2 regions of the Nocardioides pantholopis genome follow, and region 1 is predicted to be linked to the other one. Evidence: riboswitches for the same ligand, from Rfam matches in the RefSeq annotation. Region 1 holds a riboswitch; the other holds the start of a gene.

Region 1 (7,305 bases):
GACCCTCGGGACCTCGGCCTGGACCGGGCCCCGCTGGAGGCGCTGCGCGGCGGCGACGCCCGGCACAACGCCGGCGTCGTCCGGCGCCTGCTGGACGGCGAGGACGGCGCCGTGCGCGACGCCGTGCTGCTCAACGCCGGCGCGGCGCTCGCGGTCTACGACGCGCCCGGCGAGGAGCCCGAGGTCGCCCTGGCCGCCGGCATCGAGCGCGCCCGGACCGCTATCGACTCCGGCGCCGCCCGCGCGGTCCTGGACCGGTGGGTGGCGGCCTCGCAGGCCTCCTGAGCCGGGCCCGGCCGCCCGGGCACGCGGGTCAGTCGAGCCCGAGCGAGAACGCGGCCTCGAGGTCGTGGCGCGAGTAGGCCCGGAACGCGATGTGGGTCTCGGTGGCGGTGACGCCGGGCACCTTGTTCAGCCGGTCGGCCACGACCGACGCGACGTCGTCGTGGTCGCGCACCCGGACCATCGCGATCAGGTCGATCTGGCCGGTCACGGAGTAGACCTCGCTGACGCCCGCGAGCGCAGCGATCTCCTCGGCGACCTGGGGGATCCGAGCGACGTCGGCCTTGACGAACACGATGGCGGTGATCATGGGGCGACGGTATCGCGGGCCGCTCAGCGCACCGGACGGTGCGCTCTGCCGGTCAGCGCACCGGTCGGCGCGCTCTGCCGGTCACCGCACCGGACGGTGCACCGGCGTGAGCTCCCGGCGCTCGTCGAACGGCACCAGGTCGCGCCGGGACTGCGCGACCGCGTCGTGCAGGGCGAGGTGGCGGGTGGCCCCGGCCACCGGGCAGACCCACTCGCCGTCGATGTCGACCAGGCGGATGCCCGGCGCCTCCAGCCAGCGCAGCACCTGCTCGGTCTCCTCGGCGCTCGCGGCGGGGACCGGGCCCGGTGCGTCGGCGACGGTCTCCGCGGTGGCCCGGAGCTGGGCGACGTACTGGTGGGCGTCGGCGCCGAGCGGGATCACCCCGGCCGCGGCGAGTCGGCCGTGCCGGACCACGTGCACCGCCCAGCGGCCGTCGTCCTCGCGGCGGGTCGCGACCACCTCCGGGCAGCGGGAGAGCGCGGAGAGCCGCTGGGTCCGGGACGCGGCGCGCACGAACGCCGCCAGCCGGTCGCGGTGGGCGCCGGCCTCCTCGAAGCGCTCGTCGGCGGCGAGGGTGGACATCCGCTGGTTGATCGCCTCGACGACCGCGTCGGGGCGACGTACGAGCGCGTCGCGGAGCTGCCGCACGACCGAGCCGTAGGCGGTCTCGTCGACGCTGCCGTCGCACGGTGAGAGGCACCGGTCCAGCTCGGCGAGGACGCACGGCGCCCGCGAGGGCAGCCGGGGCAGCCGGCCGGAGCACTGGCGGATCGGGAAGGTCTCGTGCAGCGCGGCCAGGCACTTCTCGGCGGTCCGGCGCGAGGAGAACGGGCCGAGGTAGTCGGCCTCGTCGTCGAGGACCCGCTTGACCAGGGACAGGCGCGGCCAGGTCTCGCGGGTGAGCTTGAGGAAGGTCACCTTGGCCTGGTTGCGCGAGCGCCGGTTGTAGCGCGGCTGGTGCTCGGCGATCAGCCGGAGCTCGCGGACCTGCGCCTCCAGGGTGGTCGCGCACTCGATGCCGGTCACCGACGTCGCCAGCCCCACCATCTCGCCCATCCGGGACCGGGTCTCCGAGGCGGTGAAGTAGGACCGGACGCGGGTGCGCAGGTCGCGGGACGTGCCGACGTAGAGCACCCGGTCGCCGTCGTCTCGGAAGAGGTAGACACCCGGCGCGTGGGGGAGCGCCTCGGCGAGGTGCCGCTTGCGGCGCTGGGCGGTGCTGACCCGGGAGGAGAAGGTCTGCAGCTCCTCCAGCGTGTGCACGCCCAGCCCGCCCAAACGCTCGGTGAGGCCGTGCAGCACGTCGACGGTCGCGCGGGCGTCGGCGAGCGCGCGGTGGTTGGGCGTCGTGGCGGCCCCGAAGACCCGGGCCAGCGTGGCGAGCTTGCAGTTGGGGGTGTCGTCGCGGGTCAGCACCCGCCGGGCCAGCCGGGCGGTGTCGACGACCTCGAAGGCCGGCCACGGCCGCTCCTGGGCAGCGGCGAAGTGCTTGAGGAACCCGACGTCGAACGGCGCGTTGTGGGCGACCAGCACGCAGCCGGCGGCGAACTCCAGGAACGCGGGGAGCGCGGACTCGATGCTCGGGGCGTCGGCGACCATCGTGTTGCTGATGCCGGTGAGCACCGCGATGAACGGTGGGATGGCGGTGTGCGGATTGACCAGGGTCTGGAACTCGCCGAGGACCTCGCCGCCGCGCACCTTGACCGCGCCGATCTCGGTGATCATCGAGCCGCCCGCGGCCGAGCCGCCGGTCGTCTCCAGGTCGACCACGCAGAACGTGACGTCGCGCAGCGGCCGGCCGAGCTCGTCGAAGCTGCGCTGGGACTCCCACTGGGTGCGGCGCCCCCCGAGGGCACTGGCGGCACTGCTCATGGGGCGAAGGTAGAGCGGCGCACCGACATCTCCCGGCAGGCACGCGCGGAACGTGACCCGGGCCCACCGCGGGCGCGGCCTAGGGTGGAGGCGTGACCACGAGTGCCGGAGACCCCGCCCGCACGCGCCTCGAGCGCGTCGAGGCGCTGCCCGCGCCCGTCCGGTCCCGCCTGGTCGCGCGGGTGGCCGCAGCGCTGCCCGACGTCCCGCGGCTGCCGCCCGCCCTGCGCCGGGTGGCGTCGTTCGCGCCGGCCCGGCGGGCCCGGCTCGGGGCCGGGGCGATCCTCGCGGCCCTGGCCGACGACGACTTCCGGGACCGGGCGTCGGTGCAGCTGGGGACCGCGGCCGCCGCGGAGCCCGACCCGGACCCGGTCGACGAGGCGGTCCGCCTCTGGCTGCTCCGGCCGGCCGGCTGGGAGGACCGGCTCGCCGAGGTGGTCGAGGAGCTCCCCGTCCCCGAGGACCTGCGCGCCGGGGACGAGGTGGAGCGGCTGCGCCACCGGCTCGAGCAGGTCGAGCAGGCCACCCGGGAGCAGCGGGCCGCGCACCGGGCCGCGGTCGAGGAGTACAAGGCGGAGGTCGCGACGCTGCGGCGCAAGCTGGGGGAGTCGCGCACCGCCCGCGCCGGTGACGAGGACGCGCTGCGCGAGGCGCAGGGCGCCCGGGCCGCCGCCGAGGCGCTCGCGGCGACCCAGGACAAGGAGCTGCGCCGGCTGCGCGGCCAGGTCGCGCAGCTGGAGGGCGAGCTGGCGGCTGCCCGCAGCGCGGACCGCGCCGGGCGGCGCGTGGAGCGGGAGGAGGCCGGCCTGCGTGCCCGGGTGCTGCTCGACACGGTCCTGGAGGCGGCGGCCGGCCTGCAGCGCGAGCTCGGGCTGCCGCCGCTCACCGGCGCGCCGGGGGACCGGGTCGAGGCCGCGGTCGCCGCGACGTGCGGCCCGGCGGCCGCCGGCGTCGCGGGCCGGCTGAGCCCGGCGATGCTGGAGCAGCTGCTCTCGATGCCGCGGGCCCGGCTGGTGGTCGACGGCTACAACGTGAGCAAGACCGCGTGGCCCGAGTCCTCCCTCGAGGCCCAGCGGATCCGGCTGCTCAACTCGCTGGCGCCCGTGGTGGCGCGCAGCGGTGCCGAGACCACCGTCGTCTTCGACGCCGCCGCCGCCAGCGTCCGGCCCGTGGTGGCCGCGCCGCGCGGGGTCAAGGTGCTCTTCAGCCCGCCGGGCGTGATCGCCGACGACGTGATCCGCGACCTGGTGGCCGCCGAGCCGCCGGGGCGGGCCACCGTGGTGGTCACCAGCGACCGGGCGGTCGTCGAGGACGTCGTGCGCGCCGGCGCCCGCGGCGTACCGGCGCAGACGCTGGTCGAGCTGCTCACCCGCACCGGCTGAGTTCCTGCGGCGTGCGGGCGGAGCTGCGGGCGGAACCGCGGGCGGAACTGCGGGCGACACGCCGGACCGGCCCGTCGCGGGCGCCGATGTCGGTGGCCGGTGCGAGCGTTCCCGCCATGACGACGAGAATCGACTGCGACAGCTGCGTGGTGCGGGGTCTGGCCTGCCACGACTGCGTGGTGACGGTGCTGCTGGGGCCGCCCCCGGAGCTCACCTTCGATGACGACGAGCGGCGCGCCCTGGAGGTGCTCGCGTCCGGTGGCCTGGTGCCGCCGCTGCGCCTGGTCCAGCAGCTCGACCCGCCCCAGGTCGAGTCCGCCTGAGACCCCGGCGCAGAACTTCTGCACCGAATGTGCCAGAGGTTTGGCGGGCGGCGACCGGCGCGACTATCGTGACTGGCTCAGGTGCTCGTGGGAGTGGACCAGCCGGTCCGCGCGGGCGCCGCGCTGAGTTCCGAGTCGCCTCCGGGTGGCCCGGGAGCCGGGGAACCAACTCTTTTCTGGGGTGAATCTCCCGCAAGGCGGCGGCACGCAGGTGTCGCCGAGGAGCGGGCGTAGGGCAGGTCGTGCCCGAATCCGTCAGCTCACCCGGCAGGCGTACGACACCAAGGAGACCGCTCGCACGTGCTGAATGGCCGAAAGCGAATCGTCACTGGCCTCGCCGGGCTCGCGCTCGCGGGAACCATCGGAATCGTCCCCTCCTCCCCGGCCCAGGCCGAGCCGGACATCGACGACGTGCAGGCCCAGGTGGACCGGCTCTTCCACCAGGCCGAGCAGGCCTCGGAGCGTTACAACGACGCCCGCCTGGAGCTCGCCGACCTCGAGCGCGACCTCAAGGCGCTGCGCGCCGACGAGCGCCGCCAGGGCAGCGAGCTGGCCTCGGTGCGCGAGGACGTCGCCGACTCGATCGTCTCCCAGTACACCGGGCAGGGTGTCTCGGCGGCGGGCCAGGTGCTCGTCTCCGACGACCCCGGGTCCTTCCTCGAGCAGCTGACCACCATGTCGGCCTACAACGACCTGCAGGGCGAGCTGCTCGGCACCTACGGCACCGAGCTGGAGGCCCTCGACATCCGTCGCGAGGCCACCGAGAAGCGCGTCGCCCAGGTCAGCGCCACCGAGGAGCAGATGGCCGCCGAGCAGGCCGCCATCGAGAAGAAGAAGGAGGAGGCCGAGGGCCTCCTGGACCGGCTCAAGGCGGAGGAGCGCGAGTCGATCCTGTCCCGCGGCACCACTCGGACGCCCACGGAGGTCAAGGCCCCCGCGGCCTCCGGCCGGGCCGGCGCGGCGATCCAGTACGCCATGGCCCAGGTCGGCGACGCCTACGTCTACGGTGCGGCCGGGCCCAGCGCCTTCGACTGCTCCGGCCTCACGATGATGGCCTGGGCGCAGGCCGGCGTGTCGCTGCCGCACTCCTCCAGCGCCCAGTTCTCCTCCGGCGCTCGGGTCGCGGAGTCCGACCTGCAGCCCGGCGACCTGGTCTTCTACTACAGCCCGATCAGCCACGTGGGCATGTACATCGGCAACGGGATGATCGTGCACGCCGCGAACCCCGGCACCGGTGTCGTGACCGGCGCGCTGCACTCCATGCCGTACGTCGGCGCCGTCCGCCCTGGCTGACGCACCGACCACGAAGGCCGGTCGCCCCCGTTGGTGGGTGGCCGGCCTTTCGGCGTTCCTGGCGCTCCTCGCGGGGGTCGTCGCCTGGCTGGTCCTCACCGACGACCCGTACGTCGCCACCGCGCCGCCCGGACGCGCCCCGCGCCCGGAAGCCGCCGGCGCCGCCGGCGCCGCCGGTGCGGTCCGGGCGCTGCAGGAGGCGGTGCGCGAGCGCGACCCCGACGCGGCCGCGGCGCTCGCCGGCGATGCCGACGCCGGCTCGCTGCTGACGGCGGTCGTCGCCAACGCCGCCGAGCTGCGGCTGGCGGACTTCTCGCTGCGCTACGTCGACGCCGATGCCGGGCCCACCCGGGCCGGCGCCTGGACCGCCAGCGTCGCCACCACCTGGCGCTTCGCCGGGATGGACGCGACCCCCGCCTCCGCCGAGGTCCGGTTCGGGTTCGTGCAGGACGATGGGGAGGTGCGGATCACGACGATCGGCGGCGGCGCCCACCGCACGCCGCTGTGGCTCGCGGGGCCGGTCGCCGTCCGGCGTACCCCGCAGACGCTGGTGCTGGCCGCGGGCGGGGCGCCGGTCGCCCGGCGGTTCGAGCGGCTCGCGCTGGAGGCGGTCCCGGTCGTGTCGGCGGTCCTGTCGCGCTGGCGTCCGGCCCTCGTCCTCGAGGTGCCCCGCTCCGCGGCGGAGCTGGACCGGGCCCTCGCCGCGGAGCCCGGCACCTACGCCGCGATCGCGGCGGTCACGACCACCGTCGACGGCTCGGTCGACGACGACGCGCCGGTCCACGTGCTGGCCAACCCCGAGGAGTTCGCCTCGCTCGGAGCGGTCGGCGCCCGGGTGGTGATGAGCCACGAGGTCACCCACCTGGCGACCGGAGGGGCGACCAGCCCGGTGCCGCTGTGGCTGCTCGAGGGCTTCGCCGACCACGTCGCGCTGCGCGACGTCGACCTGCCGCTGCGCCGCACGGCCGCCCAGGTGATCCGCCAGGTACGCCGCGACGGCCCGCCCGCGGCGCTTCCCGGGGCCGCGGAGTTCGACGTCGGCGGGCCGCACCTCGGCGCCGTCTACGAGAGCGCCTGGCTGGCCTGCACGGTGCTGGTCGAGCGGGGCGGCGAGGACGCGCTGGTCGAGCTCTACGAGCGCGCGGATCGGGGCGAGCCCCTGGGCGAGGCGCTGACGGACCTGTTCGGCTGGTCCGAGGCGGACCTGGTGGCGGCCTGGCGCGACCGGCTGCGCGAGGTGGCGTCATGACCGGCGCCGCGAGCCCGGACCCGAGCCCAAACCCGGCGTCCGGCGCGGCGCTGCGGGTCGGCCTGGGGGTGACCCTGGTCGCGGGCACGGCGCTGGTCGTCCTCGGTGCGCTCCTGGTCCCGTGGGACCCGGTGCCCGGGGGGCCGCTGGTGCCGCCGGACCCGCTCAGCGTCTTCACGGCCGGGCAGGTCGAGCGTGCCGAGGAGTTCTCCCGGTGGGCCCGGGTCTGGAGCTGGAGCTCTCTCGCGGTCTCGACCCTCCTCGCGTGCTGGTTCGGGTTCAGCCGGCGCGGCCGAGCCGTCGTCGCCCGGTTCCAGCGCGGGCCGTGGTGGCTGCGGGTCGTGCAGGCCGTCGCGGTCCTCACCGTCGCAGGGCGCCTGGTCACGCTGCCGCTCGGGCTGGCCCACCGCCAGCACCTCCGGGGGTACGGGCTCTCCACCCAGTCCTGGGCCGGCTACGCCCTGGACCTGCTCAAGGGCGAGGCGCTCGACATCGTGGTGACCTCGCTCGCAGTGCTCGTGGTGATGGCCTGCGCGCGCCGGTGGCGGCGGTGGTGGCCGGCGGTCGCCGGCTCCCTGGTGGCCGCGCTGGTGC
Region 2 (7,305 bases), 570 kb from region 1:
CGGATGATCCGGACGTCGGAGACGTCGGGGTTGGTCGCGTCGGCGGCGAAGGCCCGGTTCTCGGCGCGGTTCGCCTGGATCGTCGCCCGCCGCTCGGCGAGCGCGTCCTGGGTGTCCTGCTCGGTGTGGAGCACCTTGCCGATGTCGAACCCGAGGCCCTCGAGGGTCGCGACCTCGCTCGGGGTGACGACCGCGCGCACCTGGAGGCCGTCCGCGTCCTGGCGCACGCCGTGGTCGAGGTCGACGCCCGTTGCGACCAGCCGGTCGAGCTCCGCGGTGCCGGAGAGCCGGACCTCGACGACGTCGGGGGTCTCACCGGCGTCGCGCTGCAGGACCGGCGGGTCCTGGGCCGAGGAGGAGCTGCCGGGGGCCGCCGCGGAGACCTGGCCCGGGACGCCGGCGGCCGCGAGGCCGGCGAGCGCCATCGCGGTCACGGCGAGTCCGAGGCGGGACCGGCGGGCGGGTCGGTGCGGGGAACGGTGAGGGAGGGAGGAAGGAGACATGCCGAGCCTCTCGCTTCGATGAGTGTGACCCGGATCACACTCGCTAAGCGCACCGAACCCCATCGGGGCCGCGCACGTCAAGGCCGAGATATCAGCATTGCTGATACCTCCCCCGGCCGGGGTGCTCTACCGCCGTCCTGCGAAGCATGGTTCCCTCGACCCTCGTCACGGCCGCCGACGGGGCCGCCAGGTGATCGAGAAGGAGCCTCATGACCATCCTGCACGCCTGCATCGCCATCGCCGCGGTGCTGGTCCTCATCATCTGGGTCAAGGTCGAGCCCGTCATCGCGCTGGTGGTCGGCTCGCTCTACCTCGGCCTCGCGGCCGGTGTCGGCCTGACCGGGACCCTGGACGCGATCGCCCTCGGGTTCGGCGAGATCATGGCCGAGGTCGGGCTGCTGATCGGCTTCGGCGTCCTGGTCGGGTCGCTGCTCTTCGCGCTCGGCGCGCTGCAGAACCTCGTCGGCCTGCTGCTGCGCCTGCTCGGCGCGCGCCGGCTGCCGTACGCGATCAGCGCGGCGCTCACCACGCTGTTCCCCTCGATCTACGTCGACGTCCAGCTGGTCCTGGCCGCGCCGCTGGCCCGGTCCGCCGCGCCGCAGCTGGGCAAGAACGGCCTGCCGCTCCTGGCCGGCTCGCTCACCGCCGGCATCCTGGTCGGCTACGTCTTCATGATCCCCGGCCTCGGGACCCTCTCGATCGCGGGTCTGCTCGACATCCCGCTCGGCGAGATGCTGCTCTTCGGCCTGATCGTGGCGCCGCTGACCGCGGTCCTCACGACGTTCGCCTTCAAGCTGATCCTCGACGCCGGCTTCTGGAAGCCCGAGCGTGACGAGCACGCGAGCGCCGCGCTCCTGGAGGAGGAGCAGGTGCAGGCCGAGCAGGAGGAGACCCGCGCCTCCACCCCGCCGCTGGCCGTGTCGCTGCTGCCGATCCTGGTGCCGCTGCTGATGATCGCCTTCGGCGCGATCGCCGAGACCGCCGGCTTCGACAACGAGGTCACCGCGTTCGTCGGCAACGCGGTCTTCGCGCTCTTCGTCGGCCTGGTCGGGGCCTACGTCCTGTCCCGCACCAGCCTGGGCCGCGAGCGGACCGACGACGCGATCGGCCGTGGCCTCAACACCACCGGCCAGATCCTGCTGATCACCGGCGTCGGCGGCTCGCTGGGCGCGGTGATCGGCGAGACCGACCTGGCCGACGTGCTCGGCGACCTGTTCTCGGCCGAGGCGGGCGCCCCCGTGGTGCTCACGATCCTGCTGGCCTGGCTGATCGCGGCCCTGCTGCACTTCGCGATCGGCTCGATCTCGGTCGCCGCGATCGCTGCCGCCGGCATCATCACGCCGGTCCTGGGCTCGCTCGACGTGGCCCCGGTCGTCGTCGCCCTGGCCATCGGCGCCGGCGCCCTGTTCGCCCTGCAGGTGAACAGCAACTTCTTCTGGATGTTCCAGAGCCTGCTGGGCGTCTCGACCCAGGGAGCGCTCAAGGCCCTGACGCTGGTCACCGGCCTCGCGTCGCTGATCGCGCTGCCGATCATCATCGTGCTGGGGTTCCTGGTGCCCGCATGACGCGGCGCCGGTACGCCGCCGGAGGCCGGGCATGGACATCGGCCCGCTGAGGGACTTCATCCGGGTCGTCGACGCCGGCAGCCTGTCCCGCGCCGCGGTCGGGGCCGGGGTCTCCCAGCCGGCGATGAGCCAGCGGATGGCGCAGCTGGAGAAGGAGGTCGGCCGCCGGCTCCTCGAGCGCGGGCCGCGCGGGGTGGAGCCGACCGCCGCCGGGCTCGAGCTCTACCGCGGCGCCCAGCAGATCGTGCGTCAGGTCGACCGCCTCGGCGAGTCCCTCGGGGGCGGCACCCGCGACCTGCGCGGCAGCGTCTCGGTCGGGCTGCCGGCGACGGTGGCCGCCGGCCTGGTCCCCGAGCTGGTCCCGCTGGTGCGCGAGCGGCACCCCGGCGTCCGCCTGGAGCTGTTCGAGTCGATGAGCGGCTACATCCAGGAGCTGCTCGGCCGGGGCCGCCTGGACCTCGCGGTGCTCTTCCGCGACGACGACCGCGAGCGACCCGGCGAGGTAGCCCTCTACGAGGAGGAGCTGTTCTGGGTCAGCGCCGCCGCGGCCGACCCCTCGCTCGAGCCGGCGCACCCGCGGGACCTGGCCGGGCGGCCGCTGGTCGCCCCCGGGGAGCGCAGCAACCTGCGCGACCTGGTCGAGCGGTCCTTCGCCGCTGCCGGGGTGGTGCCGAACGTCGTGGCCGACGTCGAGTCGCTGGCCGCCATGGTGCGGATCGCCCAGCGCGGCGAGGCCAGCGCCGTCCTGCCGCGCTCGGCCGCATCGGCGTACGCCGGTCCGCCGCTGGCCTTCCGGCCGCTGGAGCCCGCCGTACGCCGCACCGTCGCGGCCTGCGTGGCCCCCGAGTTCTACGAGCCCCGCCTGGCCGTGCTGGCCGTGCGGGACGCCGTGGTCGACGCCGTCCACCGGATGGCCGACCGTGGCGACTGGGCCGGCATCACCCCGGTCCGCCGCTGACGCCCCCGACCCCTGAATCACTGCAGCACTGAAGAGAGGAACCACTCCCCCATGAACGACTCGTCCCGGGCGCCGCTGGCCGGCCTGCGGGTGCTCGACCTGTCCACGATGATCGCGGCTCCGCTGGCGGCGACGCTGCTCGCCGACTACGGCGCCGAGGTCGTCAAGGTCGAGATGCCCGGTCCCGGCGACCACGTGCGGCGCTTCGGCGCCCAGAAGGACGGCCACGGCCTGTACTGGAAGGCGCTGAGCCGCGGAAAGAGGAGCGTCTCGCTCGACCTGCGCCGCCCCGAGGGCAAGGACCTGCTGCGCCGGTGGATCGAGCGGTTCGACGTGGTGGTGGAGAACTTCCGGCCGGGCACCCTCGAGCGGTGGGGCCTGGCCCCGGACGACCTGCGGGCGATCAACCCGCGGCTGATCGTGCTGCGGGTGACCGCCTACGGCCAGGACGGGCCGTACGCCGCGCAGCCCGGCTTCGGCACCCTGGCCGAGGCGCTGGCCGGCCTCGCGTCGGTCTCCGGCTACGAGGACCGTCCGCCGCTGCTGCCGGCCTATCCGCTCGCCGACATCATGGCCGGGAACCTCGGCGCCACCTCGGTGCTCGCGGCGGTGCAGCGGCGCCATGCCACCGGCACCGGTGACGTCATCGACCTGGCGATCTACGAGGCGGCACTCAAGCTCGTCGAGATCAACATCCTGGAGTACCAGCAGCTCGGCACCGAGCACGGCCGCACCGGCAACCGGTACGGGCCGGCCGCGCCGCGGGGCAGCTACCAGTGCCGCGACGGGCTGTGGATCGCGCTGTCCGGCAGCACCCAGGCGATGGCCGTGAACGTGCTGCGCACGATCGGCGGCGAGGAGCTGGTCGCCGACCCGCGCTTCGCCACGAACGCCGAGCGGCGCGAGCACGTGGAGGCCCTGGACACGCTGATCTCGGACTGGTGCGCCCAGCGGGACCGCGAGACCGCACTGAGCGAGCTGACCGCCGGCGGCTGCGCGGTGGGGCCGCTGGAGTCGGTCGCGACGATGCTGGACAACCCCCAGGTCGTGCACCGCGGCTCGATCGCCACCGTCGAGGACCCCGACCTCGGCCCGATGGCGATGACCGGGATCTACCCCCGCTTCCAGGAGGCGGAGACCAGCATCGGCCGCCTCGGGCCGGCCGACGTCGGCGCCGACACCGACGAGGTGCTCGGCCGTGACCTGGGCCTGGACGCCGCCGAGCTCGCCGAGCTCCGCGCCGCCGGCGTCACCGACGGCCCGGCCGGCCCCGCCGCCCCGATCCCGGGCGCCCCGTGAGCCCCGCGAGCCCGGCGGGCCCTGCGAGCCCCGCGAGCCCTGCGGGCACCGAGGCCGCGCTGACGCGGCGGACCCAGCTCTTCGTGCCGGCCAACCGGCCCGAGCGGGCCGCCAAGGCCGCGCTGGCCGGGGCGGACGCGGTGATCGTGGACCTCGAGGACAGCGTGGCACCGGCGGCCCGCCCCGCCGCCCGGGCGGGCCTCGCGGACGCGGTCGCCGCGATCCGGGCGGCCCGCGCCGGCCTGCACGTGCTGGTCCGGGTGAACGCGGACGCCGACCTCGCGGTCGACGTCGACGCCGCCGTGGCGGCCGGCGCGGACGGCGTGCTGGTGCCGAAGGTCGAGTCTGCCGACCGGGTGGGCGAGGTCGACGCGCTGCTCGACCGGGCCGAGGACGACCACGGCGTACCGCCGGGCCGCACCGAGGTGCAGCTGCTGGTGGAGACCCCCCGCGGCCTGCTCGCGGTCGCCGACATCGCCGCCGCTGGAGCCCGGACGGTCGCGCTGATGCTCGGCACCGAGGACCTCTCGGCGGAGCTGGAGATCGATCCGGCCGCGCCCGACTTCGACCTGCGCTGGGCGCACGGGCTGGTGCTGTGCGCGGCGCGCGCCCACGGCCTGGCGCCGTACGGGCTGCTCGGCACCCTGGCCAACTTCCGCGACCTGCCGGCGCTGGAGCGCGACGCGCAGCGCTCGCGCGCGTTCGGGTACGTCGGCGCCCTGTGCATCCACCCCGCCCAGGTCCCGGTGCTCAGCGAGGCGTTCGGGCCCACCCCCGCGGAGGTCGAGCACGCCCGCGCGGTGCTCGCCGCGCTGGCCGAGGCCGAGCGGGCCGGGACCGCCGCCGTGCAGCTGGACGGCCGGATGGTGGACACCCCGATGGCGCACCGCGCCCGCCGGCTGCTGGCGCGGGCCGAGCGGGCGTAGCGCCCGGCCGCGTCGGCCTTACTTGAAGCGCAGCGTCCCGGGGAACCAGGAGTTCGTCCAGATCGGGGCGCGCTGCACCCGCTGGTTGCCGTACGGCGCGTGCACGATCATCCGGCGGCCGCGCTCCCAGCCGGTGAACACGCCGACGTGGTAGACGCCGCCGCTGCCGGTGAAGAACACCATGTCGCCCTTGCGCATGCTCTTGCGCGCGATCCGCTTGGCGAAGCCGGCCTGGGCCGAGGAGGTCCGCGGGATGCCGCGGAAGCCGGCCCGGCGGAACGAGTAGTACATCAGTCCGGAGCAGTCGAACGCGTTCGGCCCGGAGGCGCCGTACTGGTAGCGGTCGCCCTTCTGGCGACGCGCGGTGTTGACCGCGTTGCTGATCTTGCGGGCCACCTGGCGGCGGTGGGTCTGGCGGGCCGCGGCCCGGCGCTGGGCCTTGGCGCGCTGGGCCTTGGCGCGCTGGGTCTTGGTGCGCTGGGCCTGGGTGCGCTGGTCGGCCGCGGCGGGAGCGACCGCCGGGTTGGCCGAGGCGGCGGTGGCGGTGGCGGTGGGAGCCGGGGCTGCGGTCATCAGACCGGCGGCGAGGGCGCCGGCGCCGACGACGCGGACGCCGGCGCGCAGGCAGGAGGACAGGTACGTGGACATGAGAATCCCTTCCCACGCCTGTGAGGTGAGCTGTCGGGTTCGGGCGAGGAAGGTGCCCGGCCGCCTCTCGGCGGCTTCACCCCGAGCGGTCCGTGGACCGCGTGGAACCGGTGGGTCCCCCACTCCTGCCCGTGAAGTGCTTCTGGTGGCCGGGGGCGGTCGGGCAGGACTCGGCGTACCCGCCCCCGGGGTGCTGGTTGCAAACGAAGCGTCGACGGTAATCCCGAACCCGGGACCCTGCCAAGTCCCGACCGGGTGAGACGACGCTCACGCGCCGACCAGGTCCACCAGGTCCGCGATCGAGTCGACCACCCGGGTCGGCCGGTACGGGAACGTCTCGACCTGCTCGGGGCGCGTGGAGCCGGTCGTCACCAGCACCGTGCGCAGCCCCGCCTCGAGGCCGCTGATGATGTCGGTGTCCATCCGGTCCCCGACCATCACCGTGGTCTCCGAGTGCGCCTCCAGCCGGTTCAGCGCACTGCGCATCATCAGCGGGTTCGGCTTGCCGATGAAGTACGGCGTGCGCCCGGTCGCGGTGCTGATCAGGGCCGCCACCGACCCGGTCGCGGGCAGGGTTCCGTGCTGGCTGGGCCCGCTGGGGTCGGGGTTCGTCGCCAGGAACCGCGCCCCGCCCTCGATCAGCCGGATCGCCCGGGTGATGGCCTCGAAGGAGTAGGTGCGGGTCTCCCCCAGCACCACGTAGTCGGGGTCCCGGTCGGTCATCACGTAGCCGATGTCGTGCAGCGCGGTGGTCAGCCCCGCCTCCCCGACGACGTACGCCGTGCCGTAGGGCCGCTGCTCGGCGAGGAACTGGGCGGTGGCCAGCGCCGAGGTCCAGATCGACTCCTCCGGGACGTCGATGCCGCTGCCGAGCAGCCGGGCGCGCAGGTCGCGGGGCGTGTAGATCGAGTTGTTGGTGAGCACCAGGAAGCGCAGCCCGGACTCCTTGAGCGCCTCCACGAACTCCTTGGCGCCCGGGATCGGGACGTCCTCGTGAACGAGCACCCCGTCCATGTCGGTCAGCCAGGTCTGCACGCGTGCGGTGTCCAGGTGCGGGCTCATAGGGCCATCATCGCGCCCCGGGCACACCGCAGGGGCGGGTCTCCCGGGACCCGCCCCTGCCTGTGGTGCCTGCGACCGGCGGCCGCGCTCAGCGGGCCCCGAGCTCGGTGCCCGCCACGTGGTGCCGGCCGTGGCCGGACCCCGCGGCGAACTGCTGCACGCCGGCCGACTTGTCGTGCTTGGCCCCGTGCTTCTTGCCGTGCTTGTGCCCGTGCTTGTGCCCGTGCTTCTTGCCGTGCTGGTGGCTGCGCACCCCGTTGACCGCCTCGGTGCTGCGGGCGAAGGTGACCACCGCGGTGGCGATCGCGTCGGAGTTCACCGACAGCGCGCCCATGTTGATGTTG

The links. Region 1 has a riboswitch for cyclic di-AMP ahead of EBO35_RS07490 (C40 family peptidase). Riboswitches for the same ligand answer to the same signal wherever they lie in the genome.
Region 2: it holds a riboswitch for cyclic di-AMP, as region 1 does, so the genes downstream of both, EBO35_RS04650 (C40 family peptidase) here and EBO35_RS07490 (C40 family peptidase) in region 1, are expected to answer to the same signal.

What each region holds. Positions count from the first base shown of each region.
Region 1 covers NZ_CP033324.1:1,561,203-1,568,507, forward strand. Annotated here, with positions in the region: gene trpD (anthranilate phosphoribosyltransferase) at 1-285, shown strand, start outside; gene EBO35_RS07470 (Lrp/AsnC family transcriptional regulator) at 314-592, opposite strand; gene EBO35_RS07475 (DEDD exonuclease domain-containing protein) at 674-2,464, opposite strand; gene EBO35_RS07480 (NYN domain-containing protein) at 2,557-3,846, shown strand; gene EBO35_RS07485 (hypothetical protein) at 3,963-4,169, shown strand; cyclic di-AMP (ydaO/yuaA leader) riboswitch at 4,296-4,458, shown strand; gene EBO35_RS07490 (C40 family peptidase) at 4,470-5,462, shown strand; gene EBO35_RS07495 (hypothetical protein) at 5,500-6,711, shown strand; gene EBO35_RS07500 (M48 family metallopeptidase) at 6,708-7,305, shown strand, end outside.
Region 2 covers NZ_CP033324.1:987,353-994,657, reverse strand. Annotated here, with positions in the region: gene EBO35_RS04675 (M14 family zinc carboxypeptidase) at 1-425, opposite strand, end outside; gene EBO35_RS04670 (GntP family permease) at 713-2,068, shown strand; gene EBO35_RS04665 (LysR substrate-binding domain-containing protein) at 2,100-3,026, shown strand; gene EBO35_RS04660 (CaiB/BaiF CoA transferase family protein) at 3,078-4,325, shown strand; gene EBO35_RS04655 (HpcH/HpaI aldolase/citrate lyase family protein) at 4,322-5,251, shown strand; gene EBO35_RS04650 (C40 family peptidase) at 5,270-5,899, opposite strand; cyclic di-AMP (ydaO/yuaA leader) riboswitch at 5,901-6,048, opposite strand; gene EBO35_RS04645 (HAD-IIA family hydrolase) at 6,167-6,961, opposite strand; gene EBO35_RS04640 (M20/M25/M40 family metallo-hydrolase) at 7,050-7,305, opposite strand, start outside.